Regions from separate parts of the Clavibacter phaseoli genome, predicted to be linked through region 1. Evidence: predicted binding sites of a transcription regulator. Region 1 holds the regulator's gene; the other holds the start of a gene.
What was found. Region 1 encodes HspR, which represses chaperone genes until heat shock. Its sites were predicted from a motif close to AAGTTGAGTCNNNNNGACTCAACTT; they were not measured.

Region 1 (8,326 bases):
CGGCGACCTGCTGGTGCTGGATCCGCCGACGGCTTGACGCGCGCGACCCGTCGGCCGTCGGACTCAGCCGCGCAGCGCCGCGAGCGCCTTCTCGACCCGGCGCGCGCGGGTCTCGTCGGTCTTGGCCTCGGCGATCGGATCCACGAGGGCGCGCTGCCGGCTCGACGACAACGCGTGGAACGCCTCCGCGAGGGCCGGCTCCGCGGCGAGCGCGGCCGCGACCTCCTCCGGGACCACGGCCTCGCGCGGCGCGGCGTCGAGCTCGATGGTGACCTCCACCTCGTCGTCGGCGGCGACGCCCGACGCGGCGCGGTGCGCGGCGCTGAGCGGGATCAGGTGCTCGCCGCCCATCGTGCCGACGCTCGTGCGGTACGTGTAGCCCGCGACGGTCACGACGACGGCGGGGCGCTTCCCGGCGCCCAGCTCGTCGAGGGCCTCCGCAGGCACGGGGAGGCCGGTCGCGTTGACGCGGGCCTGCATGACGCGGGTGCGGAAGGTGGGCATGGCTGCTCCTCGGCGAGCGGGCGCGGCGCGGGTCGTCGCGATGGACCCGAGGCTAGGCCCGGGCATCCGGCTCCGTCGAGACGGCGACCGTGGACTTCGCGTTCCGGCCCGCCTCATCGCCGGACCCCGCCGGGCGGCCCCCTCCCGGCGCCTCCCTCGACGGCGCCGCCGCACGGGACGAGGCGCCCGGCCGCGACGGGTCCTGACGCGCGCGCGACAGGCGAGCAGGTAGGTTGTCCAGATGCGCGCGGGCGCCGGACGCCCGCCCACCGGTCCGGGCGCCGCGCATCCGGACGGCACGGGACCTCGACGGCTAGAGCCATCCCCGCCGTCCCGGCGCGATCGGGACCGGGATCCACCGCAGCCCCTGGAGGGAACCCCATCATCGTCGCCACGAACCCCCTCGCCGCCGGCGTCGCCGACCCCGCGCTGCGGGTGCGGAACCTCCCGTCCCTGACGGGCCTCCGCTGGATCGCCGCGTTCGTCGTGTTCGCGTACCACGTGTCGCGGCTCGGGTTCCTCGAGGGCGATCGGCAGATCCAGTACTCGTCGCTGGTGGCGGCGGGAGGCGTGGGCGTGTCCCTCTTCTTCATGCTCTCGGGCTTCGTGCTCGCGTGGGCCGACCGACCGGGCGGCAGCGCCCTGGCGTTCTGGCGGCGCCGCTTCGCGCGGGTCTACCCGCTGCACGCCGTGACGCTCCTGGTGGCCCTGCTGCTCGCGGCCACCCTCCTGCCGCAGATCCGCACCGGGAGCGGGAAGGCCGTGGTCGCGAACGCGCTGCTCGTGAGCACGTGGCACTCGCCCTGGTGGCAGGCCGGCAACCCGGTCTCCTGGTCGCTCGTCAACGAGGCCTTCTTCTACCTCGTCTTCCCGCTGCTGATCCTCCCGCTGCGACGGGCGTCCGCGGCCGTGCTGTGGGCCCTGTCCGCCATCGCCCTCGCGATCCTCCTGGCCATGCCGTACCTGCTGCCGCTGTTCCCCGGCGGGTTGCGCACCGACGTCTGGCCGCCCGCCCGCCTCCCGGAGTTCGTCCTCGGGGTCCTCGTGGCGATGCTGATGCGCCGGGGTGCCTGGCGCGGACCGCGCCTCGCGCTGCCGGCCGCCCTGGCCGTCGCCGGGTACGTCGTCTCCACCGCGAACCAGGACTCGCGCTTCGCCCTCACCGGGTTCACGGCGCTGGGGTTCGCACTCCTGCTGGCCGCGCTCGCCCGCCGCGACATCGAGGGCCGCCCCACGTTCCTCGCCTCGAGGCGCTGGGTCTTCCTCGGCGAGATCTCGTTCGCCTTCTACCTCGTGCACGTCCTCGTGATGCAGTCGGTCGTCGCGCTGTGGCCGGACGCGCTGCCGCGGTCGACGGCCGCGGGCGTGGTGCTCGCGCTCGCATCGCTCGTGATCGCGACGCTCGTCGCGGCAGCGCTGCACCGCCTCGTCGAGGTGCCGGCGCAGCGCGCGCTGGCGGGCAAGCGCCGGCCGCCGGCTAGGCCCGCGGATCCGGATCCGGCCCCGGCTTCGTCGAGACCGTGACCGTGAACTTCGCGTTCCGGCCCGCCTCGCGGGTGGGGCCGACGATGCGCGTCAGCTGCGGCCGGTAGCCGAGGGGGCTGTTGTAGACGGTCCACAGCTCGCCGCCGGGGCGCAGCATGCGGGCCGCGGCGGCGAACAGGCGCGGCGCGAGGCCCGCGTGCACGGTCGCGCCCGTGTGGAAGGGCGGGTTCAGGAGCACGAGGTCGGCGGATCCGTCGGGGACGGTGGATCCCGCGTCGTCGCGCACCACGGTCACCCGCTCGGCGACCCCGTTGGCGGCGACGGTCGCGCGCGCCGAGTCGACGGCCGCCCACGACTGGTCGGTCGCGACGACGCGCAGGTCCGGCCGGGCGAGCGCGACGGCCGCCGCGATGACGCCGGTGCCGCAGCCGAGGTCGACCGCGACGCGGGCGTCGGCGGGCAGGTCGGCGAGGAAGGAGAGGAGGAAGCGCGTGCCGATGTCGACGCGGGCGCCCGCGAAGGCGGCGCCGTGCGCGCGCACCTCGAGGCCCAGGTCGGGGTGGGAGGCGGCACGCGGGTAGAGCTCGCCGGAGCCGTCCAGATCGCCGTCGCGCAGGGGTCGGCGCGCCACGAGGATCCGCGACTTCTGCCGCGCGAGCGTCGCCCGCACGTCGCCGAAGCGGCGGGCGAGCACCTCGGTCATCGCGGGCGTCATGTGCTTCACGCGGCCGCCGGCGAGCACGGTCACGTCGTCGGCGGCCGCGCGCGCGACGACGCCGGCCCACTCGTCGAGCGCGTCGAGGCTGCGGGGCAGGCGCGCGACCACGACGCGGGCGCCGTCGGCCAGCGCGTCGTCGAGCCCGTGGTGGGCGATCTCCGCGGTCTCGCCGATCAGCTCCGCGTTGAGGTCGAGCGCGGTCTCGGAGGCGAGTGCGTCCTGGTGCACGCGGATGCGCACGGGATCCGCCGCCCCGACGCGACGCAGCGCCGCCACGGCCCCGAGCGCGAGGGCGCCGTACTGGTCGCCGACGACGACGAGCTCCTCGGGACGGACGGGACGCCCGTCGGCTGCCGCGGCGTCGAGCAGCGCGACCAGCTCGTCGAGGAGCAGCCGGTCGGCCGCGTCCACGGCGAAGAGGTTCTCGGCCTCGACGTCGGGCCGGCGGCGGAGCGCGCCGAGGTCGAGCAGGTCGTCGGCGACGGATGCTGTGGCGGTGGCGTCGCTCACCGCGCGTCGCGCCCGGAGCCGTCGCGGTCGGGGTCCGGCATGGAGAGCGCCGCCCGGTACAGCACGACCTCGGTGGGCCGCGAGGGCCGCACGCCCGCGCGCAGCGACACCACGTCGCCGTCGCCGCGGGCCGCGAAGACGCGGCGGCCGGGGCGCGACAGCAGCTCGTCGGCGAGCGCCGACTCCAGCTGGCGGACGCGTCCGCGGAGCTCGGCCACCTGGTTCTCGAGCTCGAGGATCCTCGCGATGCCCTCCAGGCTCACGCCCTCGGCGCCCAGCCGGGCGACCTCACGCAGCTGCACGACGTCGCGCATCGAGTAGCGGCGGGAGCGCCCGGCCGTGCGGGTGGGCGACACGAGCCCGAGGCGGTCGTACTGCCGGAGCGTCTGCGGGTGCATGCCCGACAGCTCGGCCGCCACGGAGATCACGAAGACGGGGGCGTCCTCGTCCATCGTGTCGCGCGGATCCACGTCAGCTCCTGGCCCGCTCGATGAGCTCGCGGCGCGGGTCCTCGTCGGGTCCCGAGCTGGCGAACGCGTCGAGCGCCACGCGCTGGGCGTCGCTGAGGCGGGACGGCACCGCGACCTCGATGCGCGCGAGCAGGTCGCCCGTGCCCTTCGGGGTCGTGACGCCGCGGCCCTTGACGCGCAGCACCTTGCCGCTGGACGTGCCGGGCGCGACCTTCAGCCGCACCGGGTCGCCGCCGAGCGTGGGCACCTCGATGGTCGCGCCGAGCGCGGCCTCGGGGAACGTGACGGGCACGTTGACCCGGAGGTTCAGCCCGTCGCGCTCGAACACGGGGTGCGGTCGCACGTGCACCGTGAGGATGATGTCGCCCGACGCGCCGCCGTCGCCCGACGGCTCGCCCTTGCCGGCGAGCCGGATCTTCTGCCCGTCGGAGACGCCGGCCGGCACGCGCACCGTGAGGGGGCGGCCGTCCGAGTCCTGCAGGCGCACGACGTCGCCCTGCACCGCGGTGAGGAAGTCGATCGTGGTGGACGCCGTGACGTCGCGGCCCTTGGTGGGCGCGCCGTAGCCCCGATAGCCGCCGGACGACTGGCCGAAGCCGCCGTTGCCGAACATGCCGCCGAGGATGTCCTCGAAGCCGCCCTGGCTGTACTGCGGCTGGCCGGATCCGAACCCGGCCGCCCGCCGGCCGCGGCCACCGGCCTGCTGGCCGAACATGCCGCCGAACACGTCCTCGAAGCCGCCGCCCGGCGCGCCGGCGCCGGGCGCGCTGAAGCGCGCGCCGGATCCCATCGCGCGGATCTGGTCGTACTCCTTGCGCTGCTCCTTGTCGGCGAGCACGGCGTGCGCCTCGCTGATCTCCTTGAAGCGCGCCTCGGCCGACGGATCCGGGTTGCTGTCCGGGTGGTACTGCCGGGCGAGCTTGCGGTAGGCCTTCTTCAGGTCGGCCTCCGAGACGTCCTTGGACACTCCGAGGACCTTGTAGAAGTCCTTGTCGAACCAGTCCTGGCTGGCCATCAGACGCCTCCCTTCTTCTTCGTCTCGTGGTGGGGGCCGCACGACCCGGTCCGGGCGCCCGCGCGTGCGGACGCCCGGACCGGGGTGGGTGCAGCCGGATCGATGCTGCGGTTGATGGCGCTACTCCGGCTTGTCGACGACGACCTTCGCGGCCCGAAGCAGCGTCTCGCCGATGTAGTAGCCACTCTCGACGACGTCCGCGACGGTGTCCACCTGGACCTCGGGGTTCGGCTTCTGGAAGATCGCCTCGTGCACCTGCGGGTCGAAGGCGTCGCCGACGGCGCCGACCTTGACCAGCCCGATGCGCTCGACGTTCGTCCGCAGCTTGGCGACGATCGCGGTGAGCGGTCCGCCCTCCGCGAGGTCGCCGTGCTTCTCGGCCCGGTCGAGGTCGTCGAGCACCGGGAGGATGCCCTTGACCACGTCGCCGACCGCGCGCTGGCGCTCGATCTCGCGGTTGGCCTCGGTGCGCTTGCGGTAGTTGGCGTACTCCGCGGTGACGCGCTTCAGGTCCGCGAGGTGCTCGGAGTCGCCCTCGACGGGCTCCGCCCGGGTCTGCTCGATGAGATCCTGGAGCTCCTCGTCCATGGGATCGGTCGTCTCGACGTCGGGGCCCTCGGCCTCGACGAACGCGCCGTCCTGGCCCGGGACGGACGCCGCGTCAGCGGCGCCCGCCGCCTGCGCGTCGGGCCCGGCCGGGGACGCGGGGGCCGACTGCTCGGCTCCCTCGTCCTCGGGCCCGCGGCCCTCGCCGTTCGCGGTGTCCTCGGTCATCGGTCCGTCTTCTTGTCCTCGTCGTCCTCGTCCACGACCTCGGCGTCGACGATGTCCTCGTCGTCCTTCTTCGCCTCGGATGCGCCCTCGGGGGTCTCACCCGCGGCCTGCTCCTGCTGGCCCTGCGCGTAGATGGCCTCGCCGAGCTTGGTCTGGCTCGCGGAGAGCTTGTCGAACGCGGTCTTCACCGCGGCCTCGTCGTCGCCCGCGAGGGCGCTCTTCAGGCCGTCGACGTCGCCCTGGACCTCGGACTTGACGTCCTCGGGGAGCTTGTCGTCGTTCTCCTTGATGAGCTTGTCGATCGAGTAGGCGAGCTGCTCCGCGTTGTTGCGGACCTCGGCCTGCTCGCGGCGCGTCTTGTCCTCCGCCGCGTGCTCCTCGGCCTCGCGCACCATGCGCTCGATGTCCTCCTTGCCGAGCGAGGATCCGCCCGTGATGGTCATCGACTGCTCCTTGCCGGTGCCCTTGTCCTTGGCGGACACGTGCACGATGCCGTTGGCGTCGATGTCGAAGGTGACCTCGACCTGCGGGATCCCGCGGGGCGCCGGCGCGATGCCGGTGAGCTCGAAGGTGCCCAGGTTCTTGTTGTCGCGGGTGAACTCGCGCTCGCCCTGGAAGACCTGGATCGCGACGGACGGCTGGTTGTCGTCGGCCGTGGTGAAGGTCTCGCTGCGCTTGGTCGGGATGGCCGTGTTGCGCTCGATGAGCTTGGTCATGATGCCGCCCTTGGTCTCGATGCCGAGGCTCAGGGGGGTGACGTCGATGAGCAGGACGTCCTTGCGCTCGCCCTTCAGCACGCCGGCCTGGAGCGCGGCGCCGACGGCGACGACCTCGTCCGGGTTGACGCCCTTGTTGGGCTCCTTGCCGCCCGTGAGCTTCTTCACGAGGTCGACGACGGCGGGCATGCGGGTGGATCCGCCGACGAGGACCACGTGGGCCACGTCGCCGACCGAGACGCCGGCCTCGCGGATGACGTCCTCGAAGGGCTTGCGGGTGCGCTCGAGCAGGTCGTTCGTCAGCTCCTCGAACTTGGCGCGGGTGAGCGTCTCGTCGAGGTTGGCCGGGCCGTTCTCCGTGAGGGAGAGGTAGGGCAGCTGGATGCTCGTGCTGGTGGAGGAGCTGAGCTCCTTCTTCGCCTGCTCCGCGGCCTCCTTGAGGCGCTGCTTGGCGATCTTGTCGTTCGAGACGTCGACGCCCGTGGACTCCTTGAAGCGCTTGACGAGGTGGTCGACGATGCGCTGGTCCCAGTCGTCGCCGCCGAGGCGGTTGTCGCCCGCGGTGGAGCGGACCTGGATGGTGCTGAAGTCGTCGTCCTTGCCCACCTCGAGGAGGGAGACGTCGAACGTGCCGCCGCCGAGGTCGAAGACGAGGATGAGCTCGTCCTCCTTGCCCCGGTCGAGGCCGTAGGCGAGGGCCGCCGCGGTGGGCTCGTTGATGATGCGGAGCACGTTGAGGCCCGCGATCTCGCCGGCCTCCTTCGTGGCCTGGCGCTCGGCGTCGTTGAAGTACGCGGGGACGGTGATGACCGCGTCGGTCACGGAATCGCCCAGGTACTGCTCGGCGTCGCGCTTGAGCTTGCCGAGGATGCGGGCGGACAGCTCCTGCGACGTGTACTTCTTGTCGTCGATGCCGACGGTCCAGTCGGTGCCCATGTGGCGCTTGACGGACGAGATGGTGCGGTCGACGTTGGTGACGTTCTGGCGCTTGGCGGTCTCGCCGACCAGCACCTCGCCGTCCTTAGTGAACGCGACGACGGACGGCGTGGTGCGCGCGCCCTCGGCGTTGGCGATGACGGTGGGCTCTCCGCCCTCCAGGACCGAGACCACCGAGTTGGTGGTACCCAGGTCGATTCCTACTGCACGAGCCATGGGGTGTTCTCCTTCTATTGCCGCGGGCCCCGGATCACGGGGTCGCTTCGTGGGTGACGCGGGAGTCCCGCGGAGTCTGTCTCGCGGTGCCGCTTCGTCAGCGGCGTGCTACTTGAGCCGCGATGACTCAACTCTACTCACGGCTCGGCGAGCGTCAAGTCGCGGTCGCGGAAGTTGAGCGACGTCGGCTCAACTCACAGGATCCCCGCCCGGCGATCGGCCTCCGCGGGCGCGATGTGCCCCGGCCGGGGGGCCGGAGGGGCGAGACGGGGGCTACTGGTTCACCTAGATCGCTACTGAGCCCCTTTTCCTGCGCAGACCGGCCGATTTAGCGTTGCCGACGCGAGGCCGGGGGGCCTCGTGTCGCCCTCTCGGAGGACGTGATCTCCAGGGGGTGGTCGTGGTGGTGGGTACGCGTGCGCGCCATGCCGCCGAGCCGCGTCCCGACGCATCCGGCGCGCGCTCCCGCCCCGGGATCCGCCGCCTGGCCGCGCTCGTCGCCGCCGCCGTCGGGGCCGCGCTCCTCGTGACCCTGCCCGCCCAGACCGCGGGCGCGGCGTCGCAGCTGATCGCCGAGTCGTTCACCGGGACCAGCGTGGCGGACGCCGCGTGGAAGCCGCTCGGCAGCGCGTGCCTGACCCGCGCCACCTCCGCCCCGGCGAGCGGGAGCTCGACCCTCGGCGTGTGCTCGAGCCGGAACCAGTCGCTCCCGGCGAGCGCGAACCCGGGCGCCCTCCAGCTCACCGACAACCGCGGCAGCGCGGTCGGCGGCGTCGTGTACGACAACGCGATCCCGGCGACCGGCGGGCTCGACATCAAGTTCGACCAGTACCAGTACGGCACGTCGTCCGGCGGCGCGGACGGCATCGGCTTCTTCCTCACCGACGGATCCGTGCCGCTGACGGCGGCGGGCCCGGACGGCGGATCCCTCGGGTACGCCCAGACCAGCTTGCCGGGCGTCGCGGGCGGCTACCTCGGCGTC
Region 2 (8,326 bases), 960 kb from region 1:
GCCAGGAGCGCGCGCTGCGCCCCGACGATCACGGCGCGGGCGCCGCTCACGGCGGAGACGACGACGCGCGCGCCGGCGACCGCGCGGATCAGCGCGGCCCGGTCGGTGTAGGCGGCCTCGACGACCTCGACGCGCGGGTCGTCGCCCCACGCCTCGGTGGCCGCGGCGCTGCCGGGCCGGGTGAGGACGCGGACGCGCGCGCCGGCGGCGAGCAGCTCGCGGACGATGCGGCGGCCGAGGTCGCCGGTGGCGCCGGCGACCACGACGGGGCCGGACGGGGATGCGGATGCGGGGTTCGAGGTGCTCATGCGGGGTCTCCATCTGGGGTGGTGCTGCGCGCCGAGCGGCGCGAGCGGTGGGGGGCGGCGACGGGCTGCTCGAGGCGCGCGGCGTCGGTGTCGGGCTCGCCTCGGTCGGCAGGACCGGCGTCGGCCGCGGCGGCGGCGTCGCCGATGCCGACGGCGACGCGGGCGAGGAGGCGGCGGAGCGCGATGCGCTCCTCGGGGTCGAGGGCGCCCATCAGGCCGTCCTCCACCTCGCCGAGCGCGACGCGCGCCGTCGCCAGCAGGGCGCGCCCGGCGGCGGTCGGGACGACCTGGCGGATCCGGCGATCCCGCGGATGCGGCTGCCGCTCGACGTGCCCGCCCTCGGCGAGCGCGTCGATCACGTAGGTCATCTGCGTCTTGTCGATGCCGAGCCGCTGCGCGAGCGCGAGCTGCGACGACGGCTCCTCCGTGGTGATCGCGACGAGCACCTGGTACCCGCGCGGTCCGCCCGGGACGTCCGCCACGGCGCCCTGCGCCGTGCGCACGAACCCCTGGTACACGGCCTGGATGGACCAGCCGAACTGCGTCTCGATGCCGCCGGAGCCCCAGTCGATGCCGGCGGCGTCCACGTCGGCGCGGTCCGGGTCGTGGGTCGCGGCGGATGGGCTCATGCAGAGATCATATCTAGACGAGATCGTCTTCTGTCAAGATCATATCCCGACGCGGTGACCGCGACCGCTGGGTCAGCGCCAGGTCGGCGCGTCCCCGCCGAGCGCGGTGGCGATCCACGCCGGGGAGAGCGACGCGGGGCCCACGCGCAGGGGCGACGCCGTCATGCGGGCGTCGCCGAGCGGGGTCGTCACGCGCCGTGGGGGCTCGCCATCCGCGTCCTCGATCGCGCTCGCCGCGTCCGGCGACGGGGAGCGCGGGAGGGCCAGCAGGGCGTGCGCCGTGCGGGCGAGCGAGAGCCGCCAGGCGGATCCGCGCCCGGTTCCGGCCCGCCGCGCCAGCCCCGCGACGGCGCAGGCGGCGGCGAGGTACCCCGTGCTCCAGTCGAGCGCCTGCACGGGCAGCGGCACGGGCCGGTCGCCACCCGCCGCGACCATCCCCGCGTGCGCGATCCCGGACGCGCTCTGCAGGATCGAGTCGAAGCCGCGTCGCCCCGCCCACGGTCCGGTCCACCCGTACGCGTCGACGGCCACGTCGACCAGGCCCGGGCGGATCCGCTCCCTCTCCTCCCGCGGGAACCCGAGCGCGTCGAGGGCGCCGGGACGGTAGCCGTGCACGAGCACGTCCGCGCCGGCCAGCAGCTCGGCGAGGCGGGCGCGCCCGTCCGGGGTCCGGGCGTCGAGCCGCGCGGTCCGCTTCCCGGCCATCACGAGCGGCAGCACGGCGGGCTCGTCCCAGCCCGGCGGATCCACGCGCAGCACGTCCGCGCCGAGGGCGGCGAGCGCCTGCGTGCACGCCGGGCCGGCGATGACGCGCGTGAGGTCGAGCACGCGGATCCCCGCGAGCGGCGCCTCCGCGGTGGGCCGCCAGCCCGCCGTGCCTGTGTCCCGGCCGCCGTCCTCCCGCGCGACCAGCGGCTCGGCGGCGACCGCCCGGCCGGCGTCCGTCGCCGCCCACTCGCCTGCGCTCCGGAGAGCCGCCGCGACGCCGCCCGCCGCGACGACCGCGTCCTCGAGGGCGATCGCGTCCCACCCGGCGATCGCCCGGGTCAGCGCCGCGGCGTCGGCGTCGGGCGCGCAGCCGGTGACGGCGAGCAGCGCGGCGCGGTGGCGTGGCGCGTTGGCGTGCGTGCGGATCCACGAGCCGTCGCGCGTGGGGAACGAGCCGGAGAGCGGATCCCACGGCGACGGCAGCGCCCACCCGACCGGCGTCACGTGCTGCCCGCACCACGTCTCGGCGCGACCGCGGTGGACGACGACCTCGCTGGCGCCCGGCAGCCCGACGGCCTCGTCGAGCGCGACCACCGCGCCGCCGAGCAGCCCGAGCGCGGACACGGCGAGATCCGTGACGGGCAGCGCAGATCGGAGGGCGCCGCGGCCCACGACGCGCGTCGGGGCGGTAGCGCCCAGCACGGCGGCCGCGGCCGCGAGCCCGGAGGCGTCGTCGGGTGCCGGGGTCGTCATGCCCGCACGCTACGCCGGCGGCCGGGCGCGGATCAGCCCCCGAACGGGCGCAGCGACACCGACTCGAGCGTGCCGTCGCGGGTCTGGTCGACCACGAGGCGCACGGCGCGAGCGACCGACGCGGGCTCCAGGTAGCGCGTCTCGTCGTACTCGCCGCCCTCCTTGGCGCGGAGCTCGCGCTGCATGTCGGTGGCGACGCGGCCCGGGTGCACGCTCGAGACGCGCACGCCGTGCGGGCGCTCCTCCTCGCGGAGGGCGTCGCCGAGCGCACGGAGGGCGAACTTGGATCCCGCGTAGACGCCGCCCGTGGGATTCGCCGTGAAGCCGGATCCGGAGTTGACGAGCACGACCTGCCCCTTCGCCGCCCGGAGCGCGGGCAGGAGGACGCGCGTCACCTCGGCGACCGCGAAGACGTTGATCTCGAAGACCCGCCGCCACTCGTCGACGGGCGTCTCCGCCACCGCGTCGCCGCCGATCACGCCGGCGGAGTGCACGAGCACGTCGAGGCGGTCGAGCTCGGGGACGAGGTCGGCGAGGCCGCCCGCGGCGAGGTCGGCGGCCCAGCCGACGGCGGCCGGCAGCGTGGCGGCGAGCGCGTCGACGGCGTCGCGGTCGCGGCCGTGCACGATCACGCGGTGGGTGCGGCCGAGGTCCTCGGCGACGGCACGGCCGATGCCGCGGGTCGCTCCGGTGACGAGGGCGACGGGGCGGGCGTGGTCGGTCATGGATCCTCCTGGGTCGCGGTCCTCCAGGCTACCGACGGCATCCGGCCACCCGTCCGGCGCGCTCCGGGGCATGACGTAGCGTGAAGGGGTCCGCCGCCCGGCGGCCCGCCGCCCGAGAGGATCCGCCCGTGCACGCCCGCTTCCCCGCCAGCCTCGAGGTGCTGCGCCAGGAGGCCCGCGACGAGCTGGACGCCGTGATCGAGCACCGCTGCCGGAACGGCGACGACCCGTGGGAGGTGATCCCGCAGCTGCCGACCGTGGACGAGCACGTCGTCGCGACGCTCCGGCAGGACGCGCTCGAGGCCGACGGGATGGCGGAGGAGCTGGCCCGCGTGCGCCACCCGTCGACCGCGCCGGGCGTCGTCGCGCGCTTCGAGTACCGGCTGCTGCGCGGCATCGCGCTGGAGCACCCCGACCTCTCGCGCGCGGTCTGGACCCTCATCGGGCGCATGGAGCGCGACCTCCGTCGCCGCTCTTGAAGAGGTGGTCAGCGGTGCATTCGCCCTCGGCGAACGGCTTGGCACTCGCCTGGGTCGAGTGCTAATCTCGGCGTAGTTGAGCCGAGGGGGCTCAACCCCGGAGATCATCAGAGGAGTCGAGCATGAACATGACCTTCGATCCGTTCCGCGAGCTGGACCGCGCCATGGGAGCGCTGGCCGAGACCCGCCAGGCGAACCGCCCGATGCCCATCGACCTGCACCGCGAGGGCGACACCTACGTGCTGGCCGCCGACCTCCCGGGCATCGACCCGGGCTCGGTCGACATCGACGTGGACGGCCAGCTGCTCACCATCCGCGCCGAGCGCACCCTCGCCGGCGACCGGGACGTCCGGTGGCTGACCCGCGAGCGCGTCGCCGGCACGTTCCTCCGCCAGCTCACGCTCGGCCAGGGCATCGACACCGAGCGCATCTCGGCGCACTACGCCAACGGCGTGCTGAGCGTCACCATCCCCGTGAGCGAGCGGGCGAAGCCGCGGAAGATCCAGGTCACGTCCGACGAGCCGCAGGGCCAGGAGGGCCGCACGCTGACGGTGGAGCAGGGCGCGCCCGTCGCGAGCTGATCCACCCGGGCGCCGACGAGGTGCCGCCACGACGAGGAGCCGTCGTCCGCGAGAGCGGGCGGCGGCTCCTCGTCCGTCCGGACCGCGTCAGTCGGCGAGCGGCTCGACGGCGCCGGGCACGACCAGCCGCCAGACATCGTGCCGGCCCTCCTCCGGACGCAGGTACAGGCGGTACCGCCCGTCCTCGGCGAGCGGATCCGCGCCGTCGTAGGTCACGGGCTCGCCCGCCGTCGTGCAGTCGACGGACGGGGAGATGACGTCGATCGTGCCGTCAGGCCGCTCCCCCGTGATCACGGGCGTCGGGCTCGTCTCGTGGACGACGTAGACGCCCGTGATGTCCACCGTGCGTCCGCCCGTGATGACGTCAGCCTCCACGATCAGCGTGGCCCCGTCGTCCCAGTCTTCCGGGCCGGAGGTCAGGATCCAGTCCCGGCACATGCCGCTGCCGCCGCCGGTCGTGCAGGCGGCGAGCACCCCGACGGCGAGAGCCGCGAGGACCGCGACGGTCACGCGCCGGCCGGACCCGCCCATCCCCGTCATGCCGCCAGCCTGCTGGACGTCAGGCGCCGTGGCGAGGCCGCAGCCCGGAATGGGGCGCGAGCGGGTTCCGCAGCGATCCGTGGATCTGCATCACGGGCGCCTGCAGGTCGACCATGCGCCGGTTGTCGCGCAGCTGGAGCCGGTTGAGGCACGAGCGGTCGAACGACGGCGCGAAGAGGTCGAAGCGGGCGAAGCGTTCCGCGAGCTCCGGGTGGGCGCGCTCGTGGTCGGCGAGCGCCTCCGCGGCCACGCGCCAGAGGCCGTCGGGGCCGAGGTCGTCGCGGTCCTCGAGGAGCGCCGCGGCGAAGCGGAGGAAGCCGTCCATCACGTCGGTGAAGACCGTGAGGGTGCGCTCGGCCTCGGGGATCTCCATCCGGATCCGCCGCACGTCCTCCGGCAGCTCGCGCTCCGTGTCGAAGAGGGCGACCTCCTCGGCGATGTCCTTCATCAGCACGCGCACGACGACGTGGTCGCGCAGCACGAGGATGACGTTCTCGCCGTGCGGCATGAACGCGAGGTCGTGCGCGAGGAGCGCGTGCGCGAGCGGCACGAGGTAGGCGTCGAGCCAGCGGCGGAGCCACGCGGCCGCGCCGATCCCGGACGCGTCGATGAGCGCGCCGATGACGGTGTCGCCGTGGGCGTCGACGTGCAGCAGGCTCGTCATGCTCATCAGCCGCTCGCCCTCCGCGAGGCCGGGCACGGGCGACTCGCGCCAGAGCGCGGACAGCATCTTCCCGTGGGCGTGGCCGGGCGGCAGCGCGGACTCGACCCGCTCGTCGCGCACGCCGACCGCGGCGACCTCGCGGAGGATCCCGAAGCCGAGGCGCGCGAACTCCTCGTCGCCCGTGACGAGCGCGTGGACCCAGTCGTTGATCGCCGGGGTCACCGCCATGTACGCCGGCGAGAGGCCGCGCGTGAAGCCCATGTTGAGGATCGACAGCGACGTCTTCACGTAGCAGCGCTCGGGGGTCGTGCGGTTGGCCCACGTGCGGATGGACTGCTGCGCGCCGTACTCGTCGTCGCCCGTGCCGAGGAGCACGATGTCGCGCCGGGCGACGAGGCCCGCGAAGGTCACGGTGACGACGTTCTCCCACTGCCACGGGTGCACGGGCACGAGCACGCGCCCCGCGGGGTCGATGCAGAGCTCCCGCATGCGGGCCCGGAAGCGGGTGCGGGCGGATGCGCCGAGCTCGGCGTCGAGGAACGCCTCGCGGTCGAGGCCGTCGATCGCGGTGAAGCGGGCGAGGCGCTCGTGCACGGCGAGCCAGAGGATCCGCACGTCCTGGGCCGCCTCGGGCGCGTACCTGTCGTGGTCGTCGAGGTCGAAGCCGATGCGGCCGTTGGTCGCGACGAAGCACGGGTGGCCCTCGTCCATCGTCGACTCGACCTCCGCGTACGACGCGGTGAGGAGCCCGCGCGCGTCCGGCACGTCGCGGAGGCGCGAGAAGGCGGCGGCCGAGAGCGTGCTCTGGATCTCGTCGAGGTAGACGGGCAGCACCTCGTCGGTGATCCCGAGGCGGTCGCGGAGGTCGAGCACGAGGTCGGTCGCGTCGAGCTCGGCGGGCGCGCCGTCGACGGTGCGGCGGATGCTCGCCTCGTCGACGTCCCAGTGGTCGAGCTCGAGGATCCTGGCCCGGTACGCGTAGGCGCTCCGGCCGTCGGCGCTCGCGACCCGGTAGTCCGCCCAGGCGCGCGGGTCGTGCGGGCGGCGGGGCTCGCCGGGCGCGCACTCCGGCTCCACGCGCTCGGGCGCGATGAGCAGCTCGTGCGCGAACTCGGCGAGCGCCTTGCGCACGAGGTGGCGGGTGGCGGCGGCCCAGACGTCGGGTCGGAGGTGCGCGGCGGGGTGGACGCGCGGGTCGGGCTCGGCCGCCGGGAGGGCGGGCGTCGCGGGATCCGTCGCGCGGTCGTGGGTGAGGGTCATGGGGTGTCCGTCCGTCGGAGGGGTGTGCGGGAGGAGCGCGTCGTCGCGCGCGACGACGCTGAGGAGCGCGTGCTTCGCGCCGAGGTCGACGACCCGGAGCGGCCGGAAGCCGACGAGCTCGTTGAGGCGCTGGATCCGGGTGTTCCGGACGTCGGGCTCGACGACGAGGCGCCGCACGGCCGGATCCCGGAGGAGGTGCGCCACGACGTGCCGCATGACCGCGGTCGTGAACCCGGGCAGCGGGTCGCCGGCCGGCGGCGCGACGAGCAGGTGCATGCCGCGGTCGCCGGGGAGCGGATCCAGGTGCGCGCCGACGGGGTCGTCCGCCGGGTCGTAGGCCTCGACGAGGAATGCGGGGGCGCCGTCGTGGAGGCCGATCCAGGCCTCCCGCCGCGGATCCGCCTTGATGGACCGGTACTCGGCCCGGACCTCGTCGAGGGTCGCGTGCTCCATCTGCCAGAAGCCGGCGCGGGTCGCCGTGACCCAGGCGTGCACGAGCGCGGCGTCGGCGTCCGGGTCGAGCGGGCGCAGGTCGAGCCCATAGGCAGGGAACTCGGCGGCGGGCGCCTCGACGGCGGGCGCGCTCACGCGAGCACCCCCGATCCGGCCGCGGGCACGTCGTCGGGCAGCCCGAACTCCTGGAACGCGATCCGCTCCTCGACGGCGTGGTGCTCGTGGCCGGTGATCGCGCGCAGGATCCGCGAGTTGCGGTGCGCGGTCATGCCGAGGTCGGGCGCGACGAAGCCGTGCGTGTGCACCTCCGCGTTCTGCACGAAGAGCGTGCCGGCGTCGTCGACCGTGTGCTCCCGCGCCACGTCGAGACGGCCGCGCGCGTCGCGGCGCACGCGGTCGCCGAGCCCGTCGAGGATCCGCGGGGCCGACGCGTCGTAGCCGCTCGCCATGATCACCGCGCCCGTGGGCCAGTCGCGCTCGGCGCCCGTCTCCGCGTGCCGCAGCCCGAGGACCGCGCCGCCGTCGGGCGTCGCGCGCGCCGACACCACCTCCGCGTTGGTGAGCAGCCGCGTCGGCACGCCGGACCCCGCGTCGCCGCCTGCCGCGAGCCGCCCCTCCGCCCGCAGCGCGTCGAACGCGAGCCGCTTCCGGTACAGCGCCTGGAAGATGTCGTCGATCAGCTCCGAGTCGATGCCCTTGTACAGGTTCCGCTGCTCGCGCAGCAGCGCCTCGCGTGCGTCCGCGGGGAGGCCGAAGAAGTGGTCGCTGTACTCGGGGCTCGTCATCTCGAGCGTCAGGCGCGTGTACTCGAGCGGGAAGAACCGCGGCGAGCGCGTGATCCAGTCGAGCCGGTAGCCGCGGGAGTCCACGTCCTCGAGGAGGTCGCGGTATATCTCGGCCGCGCTCTGCCCGCTGCCGACCACCGTGATGGCGTCCCGCTCCTGCAGCGCGTCCTTGGCGCCGAGGTAGCCGGAGCTGTGCACGACGCCCGGCAGGTCGCGGACGGCCGCGGGCAGCCACGGCGGCGTGCCGACGCCGACCACGAGGGCCCGGCCGAGGTGCACGTGCGCGACGCCCGCCGCGTCGACCGACTCGACGACGTACGCGCCACGGGCCTCGTCGAACGAGACCGCCCGCACGTCGCGGTCGAGCTCGATCCCCCGCGCGCGCTCCGCCGCCCACCGGCAGTACGCGACGTACTCGCTGCGCAGCACGAAGAAGTCCTC

Region 2: the regulator HspR is predicted to act here: its motif matches at 3,676-3,700, upstream of FGI33_RS02680 (Hsp20/alpha crystallin family protein).

What each region holds. Positions count from the first base shown of each region.
Region 1 covers NZ_CP040786.1:2,716,888-2,725,213, forward strand. The annotation lists gene FGI33_RS12805 (helix-turn-helix domain-containing protein) at 1-37, shown strand, start outside; gene FGI33_RS12810 (DUF1905 domain-containing protein) at 64-504, opposite strand; gene FGI33_RS12815 (acyltransferase family protein) at 940-2,028, shown strand; gene FGI33_RS12820 (class I SAM-dependent methyltransferase) at 1,982-3,217, opposite strand; gene FGI33_RS12825 (heat shock protein transcriptional repressor HspR) at 3,214-3,669, opposite strand; gene FGI33_RS12830 (DnaJ C-terminal domain-containing protein) at 3,689-4,702, opposite strand; gene FGI33_RS12835 (nucleotide exchange factor GrpE) at 4,823-5,476, opposite strand; gene dnaK (molecular chaperone DnaK) at 5,473-7,344, opposite strand; gene FGI33_RS12845 (DUF7507 domain-containing protein) at 7,745-8,326, shown strand, end outside.
Region 2 covers NZ_CP040786.1:572,331-580,656, reverse strand. The annotation lists gene FGI33_RS02705 (NmrA family NAD(P)-binding protein) at 1-308, opposite strand, end outside; gene FGI33_RS02700 (MarR family winged helix-turn-helix transcriptional regulator) at 305-937, opposite strand; gene FGI33_RS02695 (CoA transferase) at 1,010-2,398, opposite strand; gene FGI33_RS02690 (SDR family oxidoreductase) at 2,431-3,123, opposite strand; gene FGI33_RS02685 (hypothetical protein) at 3,252-3,602, shown strand; gene FGI33_RS02680 (Hsp20/alpha crystallin family protein) at 3,725-4,183, shown strand; gene FGI33_RS02675 (hypothetical protein) at 4,271-4,723, opposite strand; gene FGI33_RS02670 (GNAT family N-acetyltransferase) at 4,743-7,235, opposite strand; gene FGI33_RS02665 (lysine N(6)-hydroxylase/L-ornithine N(5)-oxygenase family protein) at 7,232-8,326, opposite strand, start outside.